DNA from 2 places in the Stenotrophomonas sp. C9D9 genome. Region 2 is predicted to be linked to the other one. Evidence: riboswitches for the same ligand, from Rfam matches in the RefSeq annotation. Region 2 holds a riboswitch; the other holds the start of a gene.
What was found. A riboswitch is a leader RNA that binds a small molecule or an ion and turns the genes downstream of it on or off. The one in region 2 is predicted to bind glycine.
Positions count from the first base shown of each region.

Region 1: it holds a riboswitch for glycine, as region 2 does, so the genes downstream of both, ACXI0D_RS14220 (trimeric intracellular cation channel family protein) here and gcvP (aminomethyl-transferring glycine dehydrogenase) in region 2, are expected to answer to the same signal.

Region 1 is NZ_JBSZIF010000004.1:1,918,881-1,926,406, reverse strand. It holds gene ACXI0D_RS14240 (NAD(P)/FAD-dependent oxidoreductase) at 45-1,325, shown strand; gene ACXI0D_RS14235 (hypothetical protein) at 1,429-1,884, opposite strand; gene ACXI0D_RS14230 (nuclear transport factor 2 family protein) at 1,890-2,321, opposite strand; gene ACXI0D_RS14225 (GIY-YIG nuclease family protein) at 2,443-2,718, opposite strand; glycine riboswitch at 2,759-2,848, shown strand; glycine riboswitch at 2,862-2,965, shown strand; gene ACXI0D_RS14220 (trimeric intracellular cation channel family protein) at 3,050-3,667, shown strand; gene ACXI0D_RS14215 (3-deoxy-7-phosphoheptulonate synthase) at 3,865-4,938, opposite strand; gene ACXI0D_RS14210 (hypothetical protein) at 5,234-5,491, opposite strand; gene ACXI0D_RS14205 (DNA alkylation repair protein) at 5,605-6,345, opposite strand; gene ACXI0D_RS14200 (MarR family winged helix-turn-helix transcriptional regulator) at 6,342-6,842, opposite strand; gene ACXI0D_RS14195 (sensor histidine kinase) at 6,914-7,526, opposite strand, start outside.
Region 2 is NZ_JBSZIF010000003.1:202,381-209,906, forward strand. It holds partial or broken gene ACXI0D_RS02910 (siderophore-interacting protein) at 1-297, opposite strand, end outside; gene ACXI0D_RS02915 (multidrug effflux MFS transporter) at 439-1,665, opposite strand; glycine riboswitch at 1,965-2,067, shown strand; partial or broken gene gcvP (aminomethyl-transferring glycine dehydrogenase) at 2,130-4,996, shown strand; gene ACXI0D_RS02925 (VOC family protein) at 5,089-5,499, opposite strand; gene ACXI0D_RS02930 (amino acid permease) at 5,603-6,970, opposite strand; gene ACXI0D_RS02935 (AraC family transcriptional regulator) at 7,053-7,526, opposite strand, start outside.

The DNA of each region.
Region 1 (7,526 bases), on a different contig from region 2:
AAGATGCCAGGCGCTTCCCCCAATGCCCCCACTGGAGTGAGTCGATGAGTCGCGAGCGCGTTCCCCACCTGGTTGTTGTCGGCGGCGGTTTTGCCGGCCTCTGGGCCACCCGTGCCCTGGCCCGCGAGCGCATACGCATCACCCTGGTCGACCGCCGCAACCATCACCTGTTCCAGCCGCTGCTGTACCAGGTGGCCACCGCCGGCCTGTCCGCGCCGGATATCGCCGCGCCGCTGCGCCACATCCTCGGCCACCAGCGCAACGTGGAAGTACGCCTCGGCGAAGTGGTCGCCATCGACAAGCAGGCCCGGCAGATCCGCATGGCCGATGGCAGCACGCTGGACTACGACAGCCTGCTGTTGGCCACCGGCGCCACCCACGCCTACTTCGGCAACGACCAGTGGGCCGATGATGCACCCGGCCTGAAGACGCTGGACGATGCCATCGCGCTGCGCCGCAAGCTGCTGCTGGCATTCGAGCGCGCCGAGGCCGAACCGGACCCGGCGAAGAAGGCGGCATGGCTGAGCTTCGCGGTGGTCGGCGGCGGTCCCACCGGCGTCGAACTGGCCGGCACCCTGGCCGAGATCGCGCGGCATACGCTGCGCAACGAATTCCGCCACATCGACCCGGCCAGCGCCAAGGTGCGGCTGGTCGAGGCCGGCCCGCGCGTGCTGTCCTCGTTCCCGGAAGTGCTTTCGCTGAAGGCGCGCCGGCAGCTTGAAAAGCTGGGCGTGGAAGTGCTGACCGGTACCCCGGTGAGCGACATCGACAGCCAGGGCTTCAAGCTCGGTGACCAGTTCGTGCCGGCACGCACCGTGGTGTGGGCCGCCGGCGTGGCTGCTTCGCCGCTGGCGCGCACGCTGGACGTGCCGCTGGACCGCGCCGGCCGCGTGCAGGTGCAACCGGACCTGACCCTGCCCGACCACCCGGAGCTGTTCGTGGCCGGCGATCTGGCCGCACTGAACCAGGCCAACGGCAAGCCGGTGCCCGGCGTGGCGCCTGCCGCCAAGCAGATGGGCAAGTACGTGGCCGAGGTGATCCGCGCGCGGCTGCATGCCAAGGCGGCACCGGGGCCGTTCAAGTACGCCGACTACGGCAACCTGGCCACCATCGGCCGCATGGCCGCGATCGTGCACCTGGGCCGGCTGCAGCTGTCGGGCATCCTGGCCTGGTGGTTCTGGCTGGCCGCGCACGTGTTCTTCCTGATCGGCTTCCGCAACCGCATCGTGGTGCTGCTGAACTGGGCGGTCGCGTACTGGAGTTACCAGCGCAGCGCGCGCATCATCTTCGGTGATGACCAGGATGACCGGCGGCCGAAGCGCTAGGGCCGAAGACGGACACGGGTTCTCTGCCTGGGAGTAGATCCACGCCATGCGTGGATGAATGTCTGTGCAGGACGCATCGAGCTCAGCCACGCATGGCGTGGCTCTACTGCCTCATCGGGCCACCTGGCACCCGCCGTTTCGACCAGGTGCGGCAGAAGTCCTCCTTCCTTGCGGTATCGGCAATCTGCGCGGTACTCCAATGCCGGGTGATCCAGATCGTCAACGCGGTGCTGCTCAGATGCCAGCGCAGCATGCCGTGCCGAGGCTGTCGCCACAGATGGCGTCGGGCAATCCAGAAGGCCTCCCGCTCCACTTCCGGCACCTTCTTCTGCATCACGTCCTTGTCGAAGAACTGCGCGGCGAAGCGCCAGGGGTTCATCGGCTGGTATCCCGCCCGTGGTTCACTACTGCACGCAGCCACACCACTGGGCGCGCGGTCCGCCGGCTTCGGCCGGCCTTCCACCAGCGCCAGTCCGAGCAGGTACAGCAGGCCAGGCAGCAGCGCGATACCGGCGACCACTACGACGACGGAGATCAATGCCTTGCCAGCAGCGCGCATCGCGCTCACTTCGCCTTTGGTTTTGGATACCACAGTGCGTTGACGATGACCCAGCGCTGGTCGAAGCGCCCCATGTGGAAGTAGTCGACGAACCACGGGGTTTCCAGCCGCACCGAGGCCGCGTTGCCGGTCACGTCCAGCACCGTGCAGCGGCGGTCCCATTGATCCTTCGGCGTCTTCAACGCGCCCTGCTTCGTCAGCGAGACCAGCTCTTCCTTCGACATCCGGCGCAGGCCCAGGCGTTCATCGGGTGTATCGCCGAGGACCGCGCGCTTGGCCAGATCCGGATGCAGGGAGCGGGCGACGCGCTGCGGGTCGGCCTCCAGCTGGCCGTCGACGTAATCGTGGCAGGTAGCTTCGATGGCCGCGATGGTGGCCGGGTCTGCGGCGGGACTTGTTGATGCGGAGAGAGCGAACAGCAGGGCGATCGTGGACATCCGGGTCTCCAGGGCTGGGCGCGGGGCGATCATCGCATGGGCCGGGCAGCCCATCCACGCATGGCGTGGCTCTACTGGGACCGGCGATGTCGGCAGGCCGGAGCCGAGCGTGGGCGTGGATCTACAGAAGCGTCTCGGCTGGTGCCTGCAGCCAGGCCAGCTTGCGTTCGCGCGGCTGCTGCTTGAGTTGCCACTCGGCGCGTGAGGCGGCGGCCCGGTCCGGGTACTCGCGCACGGCCAGCACGCGCAGCGGTGGCCGTGCCCGGGTGTAGCGCGCGCCCTTGCCGGCCTGGTGGGCGGCGAAACGCGCCTCCACATCGGTGCTGATGCCGGCGTAATAGCTGCCATCGCGGCATTCGAGCAGGTACAGGAACCACGGGCGGAGGGACGGGGCCATGCCCGGATTATGCCGTGCTGCACTGCAGCGGATATACTGGCGCCCGAATGCAGGAGAGAGGCGCCGCGCTGGCGCCCGCCGAAGGCGCAGGCTCCCATGATCGCTCAGGCCGGTGGGCTGGAATCCCACCAACCATGCATTCGACTCGCCGAGCTGGAGAGAGGTCACCGGGCACGCCCGGGACGATCCGCCGAAGGGGCACGCGGCCCACGCCGCTGAACTCTCAGGCAAAAGGACAGCGGGAGCGGCACCGGTCATCGTCATCCCGTCATTGCGCAGGCAGTGGCGGTATACGCGCATGGCCGGCCCTACCGCGCCCGGAGCCTGCCCCATGCTGCTGTCCATCATCTACCTGATCGCCATTTCCGCCGAAGCCATGACCGGCGCGCTGTCCGCCGGCCGCCGCCGCATGGACCTGTTCGGCGTGGTCATGATCGCCTGCGTCACCGCCCTCGGCGGCGGCTCGCTGCGCGACATCCTGCTCGGCCATTACCCGCTGGGCTGGGTGAAGCATCCCGAGTACCTGGGCTTCACCGTATGCGCGGCGCTGATCGCCACCTGGGTCGCACGCTGGATGCACCACTTCCGCCGCACCTTCCTGGTGCTCGATGGCCTGGGCCTGATCGCCTTCACCCTGATCGGCTGCTCGATCGCGCGCGAGGCCGGCCATGCGATGCCGATCGTGCTGATCGCCGGCATGCTGACCGGCGCGTTCGGCGGCGTGCTGCGCGACATCCTCTGCAACGAGGTGCCGCTGATCTTCCAGAAGGAGCTGTACGCGATCATCGCGCTGCTGACCGGCGCGGCCTATCTGTTGCTGCTGCATTGGGGCGTGGCCGATGCCACTGCGATCCTGTGCTGCCTGGGCGGCGGCTTCGCGCTGCGCCTGCTGGCGATCCACTACCGCTGGGAAATGCCGAAGTTCGTGTACCACGACGAAGTGCATTGAGGTTCGCGTTCGCCGAGCATGGGGTTCCAGGCTTGGCGCGGATCTACTGCACCACCCCGGCGATGTACCTGGCGCTGTCGCTCATGCGCAGCGCCAGGCGCATCGCCGGTGCAGATGGGCCGGTCTCCAACTCCGGCCGGCCCTGATCGCGGCCGCACCCCCGCAGGCGCTGGCCGCCATCCACACACGTGCCGCACTCAAGCGGCTTCGGACACCTTCACGTCGCGACGGGCGCGCACGGCCGCAGCCAGTCGCTGCAACACCGTCACGGTGGTGTCCCAGTCGATGCAGCCATCGGTGATGCTCTGCCCGTAGACCAGCGGCTGGCCTTCCACCAGTTCCTGGCGGCCACCAACCAGATGGCTCTCGATCATCACACCAACGATGCGCTGTTCGCCGTCTTCCAACTGAACGGCGATGTCCTCGATCACCTTCGGCTGGTTTTCCGGATTCTTCAGGCTGTTGGCATGGCTGGCGTCGATCATCAGGCGCGTCGGCAGCCTGGCCTTGGCCAGCACCTGGCAGGCGTCGGCGACGCTGCCTGCGTCGTAGTTCGGCTGCTTGCCGCCGCGCAGGATCACATGGCAATCCGGATTGCCGGCGGTCGATACGATGGCGGTACCGCCCTGCTTGGTGACCGACAGGAAGTGGTGCGGATTGGACGCTGCACCCACCGCGTCGGCGGCGATCTTCACGTTGCCATCGGTGCCGTTCTTGAAGCCGACCGGGCACGACAGCCCCGACGCCAGCTCGCGATGCACCTGGCTTTCGGTGGTGCGTGCACCGATCGCGCCCCACGCCACCAGGTCGGCGATGTACTGCGGCGAGATCACGTCAAGGAACTCGACACCGGCTGGCAGGCCGAGCTTGTTGATGTCGCGCAGCAGGCCGCGGGCGATGCGCAGGCCCTTGTCGATCCTGAAGCTGCCATCCAGGTCCGGATCGTTGATCAGGCCCTTCCAGCCCACCGTGGTGCGCGGCTTCTCGAAGTACACGCGCATGACGATTTCCAGTTCGCCGGCCAGCGCGTCGCGCAGCGGCTTGAGGCGCTGGGCGTATTCGATGGCGGCCTTCGGGTCGTGGATCGAGCACGGGCCCACCACCACCGCAAGGCGATCGTCACGGCCATGCAGGATCTGGTGCAGGGCCGCGCGCGAGGCGCTGACGGTGTCGGAGGCTTCATCGTCACAGGGCAGCATCGCCAGCAGCTGGGCGGGCGGTGTCAGCGGTTCGATGGTGCGGATACGCAGGTCGTCGGTGTGCGGGGGCATTGCAGGAGATCTCCGGAACGTTGGGGGTCCCCAGCGTGGCGGCATGAAAAAAGCCGCCAGGTTCGCTGGCGGCTTTCGGGAATGCGTCTGAAGCTTTCTTCAGGGTGAGCGCAGTCCTTCCTCCGCCAGTGGCTTCGGAAAGTAATACCAGTAAAAGCGGGTAGCGGCTGCGTTCATGGGGTGTATTGATAGCACAGCTTTTGCGCAGTGCAAAATGTTTCATCCGCAACTGGGGACCCGGTTCAGCGAGGTGCGCGCCAGCGCTGCCTACCTGGCAGCAGCCACGCAGAGTCGCTCATTTGCCATGCACTTCCACGTCCAGCAGCAGGCCTTCGTGGATGTCGGCCCAGCGTTCCAGCACGCGATCCAGCTCCTGCCTGGCCTCGTCCAGCTGCTCGGGGTTGAGCAGGGAACGGGCGGTGTAGAGGTCGGAGACCAACCGCCGCAGGGCCGCTTCCGGGATGGCGACCGACGGCCCTTCCAGCCCCGGCAACTGCAATGCCGGGCTGTCGCCAAGCGGGCCGAACAGCGTGACCTGGAGCGTGCTCTGCATGATCAACTTCCCTGCGGATGGACATGGGCAATGCACTGTTTACCGCGTCCGGGTGACAGGCGCATGTGCCATGCTCGCTTGAATGGCCTGGGGTTGCCGGCCAGCGGCCGGCACTACCGAAGCGAGCGCATCGCGCGTTTGCGGATGTAGGCGTTGGCGGTGCTGTCGTGCTCGCGCTGCCAGCGCGCGCAGAGTTCGCGCAGCCACTGCGGCTTTGTCTTTCCGGCATCATTGAGCCAGTTGCCGACGGAATCCTGCACATAGCGTTCCGGGTCATCGGCCAGTGCTTCCAGCAGCGCCACTGCATGTTCCGGATGTTGCTTGAACAGGGCGATGTGCGTGGCCCAGACACCACGCGGGCGCAGTGCTTCGCAGGCGAAGCGGCGCAGGTACGGCGATGTTTCCTGTGTCCACGGTTGCAGGTACCCGAGCGCCTGCACCGGCGCGGAAACAATGTCCGTGCGTAGCGCCAGCCACGCCCATTCGCGCACTCCGAAGTGTGGGTCGTCGGCCAGCGTGCGCATCTGCTGCAGCTTCTCTGCCAACGTTGCGCGAGCATCGCTGCCGATCAGATAACAGGCCCAGCCGCGCACGGTATCGGAGCTGTGATGCTGCCAGAGTGCAGGCGCGCCCTGCCCCGCCCCGCGCAGCAACTGCGCGGCCAAGGCCATGCGCTGGGTGATGCCCTTGCCTGAGGCTTCGTGCATGCGGTGCAGCGCTTCGGGTTCAAGCGCAGGCGCTACCCCTTGCAACAGCTCGGCGAAATCCACTGCCAGGCATTCGGCCAGATGGGTAGCGGCGGCGTTGCCGCTGTTGAGTGCGCGCCGCCGTTCCGCTGGAATGGGCGTGCTCATGCTGCGGATTCCCGCCCGGCGTCCGTGTGCTGCCAGACCTTGTGCAGCAGCCGTGACAGCTGTTGCTGTTCATCCGCATCCAGGCCGTTGAACAGGCCGCCGATCCACTGTGTGTGCTGCTCGAACAGCGCTTCGGCCAGGCGCGCCCCCTTTGCGGTCAACACGATCTGCAGGCGGCGGCCATCCTCGGCATCGCTGCGACGCTGCAGCAGGCCTTCGCGTTGCATGCCGTCGAGCAGGCCGCTGATGGTGGCACGGGTCACGCCGGCACGCTCTGCCAGTTCATGGGGCGGCAGCGTGCCGCCCGCCCCGTGTAGCAGGAACAGCACGATGAAGCGGCCCTCGCTGAGCCCGTGCGGTGCAAGCCGGGCAGCGCAGTCGCGATCGATCGACGAGGCCAGCGAGAGCAGCTGGAAACACAGGCGCAGCTGCGCGACGTTGGCGTGGCCGCGTCGCTGCGCCTCATCCATCAGGGCATGGTGCTTGGCTTCGATCATGGCACCCCTCCAATATGATTAGCCGCCTAATCATATTATAAAAATAAGTCATCCATGAACTACACCGATTTTCAGGAGAACGTCCCCAGCAACAGGCGTGCGATCAGCCCGCCGCCCTCACGGTGCAGCAGCTGCAGTTCGCCTGCGTGCCGCCTGGCCACATTGGCGGCCACAGCCAACCCCAACCCGGCGCCACCGGTGGCGCGGCTGCGCGAGCTCTCGCTGCGCTGGAACGGTTGCAGCAGGCGTGCACGGTCGGCCTCGGCGATGCCCGGGCCGCGGTCCATCACATCCAGCTGCACCCTGTGGCCGGCCATGGCGAGCTGCAGCTCCACGGCCCCGGCGTAGCGCTCGGCGTTGTCGATGAGATTGTCGACCGCGCGCCGGATCAGCAGCGCATCGCCGTTCCAGCGCAGCGTGTCCGGCCCCTGGATGGAGATGCCGGCTCCGCGCAGCAGCGCCGCCTGCACGCACTCCTCCAGCAGCGCAGCCAGATCCAGCGAGTGCATCTGCAACGGCTGCAGTTCACCACGTGCGTAGTCGAGCACCTGCTCGATCATCGTATCCATGCGTTCGATGTCCGCCACCATCCGTGCCGCCTGTGGCGCAGGCGCAAACTCGGCGCGTAGGCGCAGGCCGGTCAACGGCGTGCGCAGATCATGCGCCACTGCGGCCAGCATGTGG
Region 2 (7,526 bases):
ATCGACATCGACCTCGCCCTGCTCCGCACGCAGCTGGCGGATGGTGTAGGTGCGCATCGGCGGGCGCTGATCGTCCGGCAGGGCCCGGTAGCGTGGATACCAGTCGTCGCCCCTGGGGACCTGCGGCACCTCCTGGCCGGGCAAGGGGAAGAACACCTTGATGCGCTGGTCCGGCCCTTCGGTCTTCATCCGCGCCACGTCGGCACCGGTGAACACCATGCGGTCCAGGGAAGGGGAAAGAACGCGGCGCTCCTTCAGCGCCACCTCGAACAGGCGGTAGGTCTGCTGCGCAGCCATGGGGGAACCTCATGCAACGACATTGGATCGGCTGGCTGTCGTGCACCTGTGCACCGGCTGGCTGGAGTGCCCAGCCTAGTCCGGTGGTTTCCCGTCGCAAGCGCTGCGGGCGTCGCGGCCTGCCCTACCCCTGCACGCTGCTCAGTGACCCGTGCAGGCCGCCTGCGCCGTGCGTTCACGCTGGTGTTCCCAGTACCAGAACACGAAGCCGGCGCCGAAGAACGCGGCCTGGCCCAGCGCCAGGTGCAACGGGCTGGCGCTGAGCAGCGGCGACACCACGCCGGCCACCACGGTGCTGATCATCAGCTGCACGAACGCCTGCAGCGACGAGGCCAGGCCACGCTGGTGCGGGTACATGTCCAGCACCGCGAGCGCCAGGATCGGGAAGATCAATGCCATGCCCATGCCGCCCAGGAAGATCGGCAGCACCGCCCACGGCAGCACGAACTGCGGCGCCAGCGCCACGTAGCCAACGTTCAGCAGCACCGACAGCGCGCACAGGCCGAAACCGATGGCGACCTGGCGGGTGGGCGTGGTGTGCCCGGCCATGCGCCCGGACAGGAACGAGCCGGTGGTCATGCCGCCGATGGTGGGGATGAACAGCCAGGCGAAGCCGCCCTCGCCCAGGTGCAGGTGCTGCATCACGAACACCGGCGCCGAGGAGATGTACAGGAAGATGCCGCCGAAACCGATGCTGCCGGCCAGCGCCAGGCGAAGGAAACGCGGATCGAAACCGATGCGCACGTAGTCACGCATCAGCACGCGCGGCGACAGCGGCACCCGTGCCTCGACCGGATGGGTTTCCGGCAGGTAGCGCGCGGTCGCTGCCAGCAGGACCAGTGCGAACACCACCAGGAACCAGAAGATCAGCGGCCAGCCCGCGCCACTGAGCAGGATCCAGCCACCGATGATCGGTGCAATGGCCGGGGCGATGCCGAACAGCATCGACACCTGGCTCATCAGCCGCTGCGCGTCGTGGCCGTGGTACAGGTCGCGGATCACCGCGCGGCCGACGATCATGCCGACGCCCGCGGACAGGCCCTGCAGCGCGCGGAACGCCAGCAGCGTGGTCAGGTCGGTGGAAAGCGCACAGCCGACCGAGGCGCCGACGAACACCACCAGGCCGCCGAGGATCACCCGCTTGCGGCCCCAGGCATCGGACAGCGGGCCGTGTGCCAGGCTCATCAGGCCGTAGAACAGCAGGTACACGCTGATGGTCTGCTGCACCGCCACCTCGTCCACCGCCAGGCGCTGGGCCAGCTGCGGGAACGCCGGGAAGATGGTGTCGATCGAGAACGGACCGAACATGGCCAGGCCGGCGAGCAGCAGTGCCATGCGGCGGGTGGAAGGAGCAACAGCGGCGGTCATGGAGAAGGCGTCCGGCAGGGCCATGCGCGGCACGCACGGCGGGCGCCGGTCCCCTGCAGCAGGGACGGCGCCAGATGAATTCGGGTATTCGCCCATCATAGGTGGGGATTGCGCCTGACGCCATGCAGCAGTGCACAAAACGCACGGACGGGCCATCGGCCATTCAGGCGCCGCGGCCGGGCCCGGAGGCGGCTGGCGCGCCCGCAACGGGCTATAATCGGCGGGCAACACGGTGGGAGAAGCGGAACACCGCTGCCGAAGGCGCAACGCCCGTAATCGCTCAGGCCCGATACCACCCGTAACACAACTCTGGAGAGACCGGTTCGATCCGGCGCCGAAGGGGCACGAAGCCGCGGTTTTCCGCGCTTCCAAACTCTCAGGCAAAAGGACAGAGGGGCGCCCCGCAGACCGCCGACCGGCGGCTTGTGCCCGTGCGTGTGCCCTTTCCTGACGGATCCTTCGCCATGTCCCAGAACACCCCTTCCCTGCGTGAGCTCGAGCACCACAATGCGTTCGTCGAGCGCCACATCGGCCCCAACGATGCCGAGATCGCGCAGATGCTCGACGTCGTCGGCCACGCATCGCTGGATGCGATGACCGATGCCATCGTACCGGCCAAGATCAAGTCGCCGGCGCCGCTGGCACTGCCGGAATCGATGACCGAAGTGCAGGCACTGGCGAAGATCCGTGCGATCGCCGACAAGAACACCGTGCTGCGCAGCTTCATCGGCCAGGGCTACTACGGTACCCACACGCCGAACGTGATCCTGCGCAACATCCTGGAAAACCCGGCCTGGTACACCGCCTACACCCCGTACCAGGCGGAAATTCTCGCAGGGCCGCATGGAAGCGCTGATCAACTTCCAGACCCTGTGCGCCGACCTCACCGGCATGGAAATCGCCAACGCCTCGCTGCTGGACGAAGCCACCGCCGCCGCTGAAGCGATGACCCTGGCCAAGCGTTCGGCCAAGTCGAAGTCGGACACCTTCTTCGTGCACGACGCCGTGCACCCGCAGACCCTGGAGCTGCTGCGCACCCGCGCCGAGCCCATGGGCATCGTGCTGCGCGTCGGCACCCCGGCCGAGGCACTGGAAGCGGAAGCCTTCGGCCTGCTGCTGCAGTACCCGGACACCTTCGGCCAGGTCGGCGACTACAAGGCGCTGGTCGATGCCGTGCACGCACGCGGCGGCCTGGTGGCCGTGGCCAGCGACCTGCTGGCGCTGACCCTGCTGGCCGCCCCGGGCGAATGGGGCGCGGACATCGTGGTCGGCAACAGCCAGCGTTTCGGCGTGCCATTCGGCTTCGGCGGCCCGCACGCCGCGTTCATGGCCTGCCGTGACGCCTACAAGCGCTCGATGCCAGGCCGCCTGATCGGCGTCTCGGTCGATGCGCAGGGCAACCCGGCCTACCGCCTGACCCTGCAGACCCGCGAGCAGCACATCCGCCGCGAGAAGGCCACCTCCAACATCTGTACCGCACAGGTGCTGCTGGCGGTGATGGCCTCGATGTATGCCGTCTACCACGGCCCGGAAGGCCTGACCCGCATCGCCCGTCGCACCCACCGCCTGGCCTCGATCCTGGCCGCGGCACTGCGCACGGCCGGCGTGCAGGTCGGTGGCGACTTCTTCGACACCCTGCATGTCACCGGCGTGCACGCCGATGAGATCCACGCCAAGGCCCGCGCCGCCGGTTACAACCTGCGCGCGATCGACAGCGACTCGGTCGGCATCAGCCTGGACGAGACCGCTACCCGCGCCGACGTGGTCGCGCTGGCCGCCGTGTTCGGTGCGCAGGCCGACGTCGACGCGCTGGATGCCAGCACCGCCGATGCGCTGCCGGCCGGCCTGCTGCGCCAGTCCGCGTTCCTGACCCACCCGGTGTTCAACACCCACCACAGCGAGCACGAACTGCTGCGCTACCTGCGCTCGCTGGCCGACAAGGACCTGGCGATGGACCGCACGATGATCCCGCTGGGCTCGTGCACCATGAAGCTCAACGCCACCGCCGAGATGATCCCGGTGACCTGGCCGGAGTTCTCGCATCAACCCGCTGGTGCCGGCCGACCAGGCGCTGGGCTACAAGGAACTGATCGACACGCTGGAAGCGATGCTGGTGGAATGCACCGGCTACGACGCGGTCAGCCTGCAGCCGAACTCCGGCGCACAGGGCGAGTACGCCGGCCTGCTGGCGATCCGCGCCTACCACCGCTCGCGCGGCGAAGACCACCGCGACATCTGCCTGATCCCGGACTCGGCGCACGGCACCAACCCGGCCTCGGCACAGATGTGCGGCATGAAGGTGGTGGTGACCAAGACCGATGCCAACGGCAACGTCGATGTCGAGGACATCCGCCTCAACGCCGAGAAGTACAGCGACCGCCTGGCCGCGATCATGATGACCTACCCGTCCACGCACGGCGTGTTCGAGGAAGAGGTGGTGGAGATCTGCGAGATCATCCACAAGCACGGCGGCCAGGTGTACACCGACGGTGCCAACATGAACGCCCTGGTCGGCGTGGCCAAGCCTGGGCAAGTGGGGTTCGGATGTTTCGCACCTGAACCTGCACAAGACCTTCTGCATCCCGCACGGCGGTGGCGGCCGGGCGTCGGCCCGTGCGCGGTCAAGGAGCACCTGGCCCCGTTCCTGCCGGGCAAGCTGGGTGACAACGGCCCGGTCGGCATGGTCAGCGCGGCCAGCTTCGGCAGCGCTTCGATCCTGCCGATCAGCTGGATGTACATCGCGATGATGGGCCGCGACGGTCTGCGCAAGGCCACCCAGGTCGCGCAGCTCAACGCCAACTACATCGCCAAGCGCCTGGCCCCGCACTTCAAGACCCTGTACACGGGCCGCAACGGTCTGGTGGCACACGAGTGCATCCTGGACGTGCGCCCGCTGGAGAAGACCAGCGGCATCGGTGCCGAGGACGTGGCCAAGCGCCTGATCGACTTCGGCTTCCATGCCCCGACGCTGAGCTTCCCGGTGGCCGGCACGCTGATGGTGGAGCCGACCGAGAGCGAATCGCTGCACGAACTGGATCGCTTCATCAACGCGATGATCCAGATCCGCGAAGAGATCACCGCGATCGAAGACGGCCGCCTGGACCGCGAGGACAACCCGCTGAAGAACGCGCCGCACACTGCCACCGCAGTGACCGCCAGCGAGTGGACCCACGCCTACCCGCGCGAACTGGCCGCCTTCCCGCTGGCCAGCCTGAAGCAGAGCAAGTACTGGCCGCCGGTGGCGCGTGTGGACAACGTGTACGGCGACAAGAACGTGATGTGCGCCTGCATCCCGGTCGATGCCTACAAGGATGATGAAGTCGAGGCTTGATTCCTCACTGCATCGGTAAAGAAAACGGCCCGCGCAAGCGGGCCGTTCTCATGAGGGCGTGTGGACCAAGGTCCACACCCACACACATCCGGTCACGGGTCCGGCATCTGCCCCAGGCTCAACTGCCACGACACGCCGAAGCGGTCCTGCACCCAGCCGTAGCGGTTGCTGAAGTCATAGTCGCCCACCGGCATCAACCAATGGCCGCCCTCGCCCAGTACGCGTGCGGCACGTTCGAACTGCTCGGCACCGGAACACTCGACGAACAGCGAAATCGACGGTGAGAAGGTGAAATCGTGCACGTCCAGGCTGTCGAAGCACAGGTAGTGGGTGCCACCGAGCAGGAAGATGGCCTGGCGGACCTGCCCGGGCACGCCGGCGCCGGCGCCCTCGGGGTGGCGTTGCAGGGCCAGCAGGCGGAAATCGGCAAAGGCTTCGGCGTACAGGGCCAGCGCGCCCTCGGCCTGGCCGGTGAACATCAGGAAAGGACGGCTGCGCAGCATGCGGTGCTCCTGGTCGACGGGCCGATGACAGCCCACGCGATCAGGATGGCACGGCGGATGTGCAGCCCCCGTGGTAGTGCCGGCCGCTGGCCGGCAGCTTCAATCAGGCCTCGCGCATGCGCCGTGCGATGGCGCTGCTGGCGGCGATCGTGGCGGTCAACGCCACCATCGACAGGAACTGCAGGCGGGTGTGCGACTCACTCAGCAGCAGGCCGAAGATCAGCGCCAGGATCGCCAGTGCACAGCAGGTCAGCCACGGGAAGCCGGCCATGCGGAACGGCAGTCGGGTACCCAGGCGATCCGCGCGACGGCGCAGCACCAGCTGCGAGACCAGCGACAGCGTCCACACCAGCAGGCAGGTGGAACCGACGATGTTCAGCAGCACCGGCAGCACACGGTCCGGGAACAGCAGTTCCATCACCGTGGCGGCAAAGCCGAACAGCACGCTGGCCAGCACGGCGATCACCGGCACCTGGCGCGGGTCGGTCCAGCCGAGCACGGCCGGCGCTTCGCGGCGCTGCGCCAGCGAATACATCATGCGCGAGGCGCCGTAGAGGTTGGCATTGAGTGCCGACAGCAGCGCGATCACGGCGATCAGGGTGATGGCGGTACCGGCGCCCGGGATGCGGGCGATGTCCAGCACCGCGGCGAACGGCGACTTCAGCGCCTCGCTGGTCCACGGCACCACGGCGATGATCACGCTCAGCGAGCCGATGTAGAACACCAGGATGCGCCAGGCCACGGTGCGGATGGCACGGGCAATGCTGCGCTCGGGATCTTCGGTTTCGGCCGCCGCCACGGCCACGATCTCGGTGCCACCGAAGGCAAAAACGACAACCAGCAGCGCTGCACCGATCCCGGCCAGGCCCTTCGGTGCGAAGCCACCGTGTTCGGTGAAGTTGCTCAGGCCCGGCGAGGTCACCTGCGGCAGCCATCCCATCAGCAGCGCCACGCCGATGGCGATGAAGGCCAGGATCGCCGCCACCTTGAGGATGGCGAACCAGAATTCGAACTCGCCGAAGTTCTTCACTCCGAGCAGGTTGATCGCGGTGAAGAACAGCATGAAGGCCAACGCCGCCATCGGTACCGGTATCGCCGGCCAGACCGTGGCCAGCAGCCCGGCTGCACCCACGGCTTCGGCGGCGATCACGATCACCAGCTGCACCCACCACAGCCAGCCCACGGTGGCACCGGCGGTAGCGCCCATGGCGTCGGCTGCATACACCGAGAACGCGCCACTGGTGGGCTTGGCCGCCGCCATCTCACCCAGCGCGTTCATCACGATGATCACCAGCGCGCCGGCCACCAGATACGACACCAGCACCGCCGGGCCGGCCGCCTGCACACCCACGCCCGAGCCGAGGAACAGGCCGGCGCCGATGGCGCTGCCCAGGCCCATCATGATCAGCTGGCGGGGCTTGAGCGAATGTCCGAGGCGGGACGGCGAAGCGGTCGGAATCGAGTTGGGCATCGGCGGGGCTGGCGGCGGGCTACAGGGGCGACACCTTACCCTGTCCCGTGCCCACGGGGATAGGCACAGCGCAGCAGGCGGCTCAGGCCAGCGCCGGCTCGCCGACGTTCCCACCGATACGGGCACGATAGGCACGCGGCGAGAAACCGGTTTCAGCCTTGAACTTGCGGGTGAAGGCGCTCTGGTCGCTGAAACCGCAGGCCTGGCCGATGCAGGCGATGCTGTCGTCGCCATGCAGCAGGTGCATGGCCATCTGGATCCGCAGCCGGGTCAGCACCTGCTGCGGGGTCATCTGGAACACCTTGCGGAAGCTGCGCTCCAGCTTGGACAGCGAGAAACCGGTGATGTCCAGCAGGGTCTGCATGCGCACATTCTCGGCGTAGTGCGCATTGAGGTGGGCCAGCGCCAGCCGCAGCTGCTCGTACTGGGTGCCGAGGCTGTCCTTCTGGCCGAGGTCGCGGGAAATGCCGATCAGCCCCTCGATGGCCCCATCGACCACCAGCGGGCGCTTGCAGGTCAGGCACCAGCCCGGTTCGCGGTTGGCGAACAGGTGCAG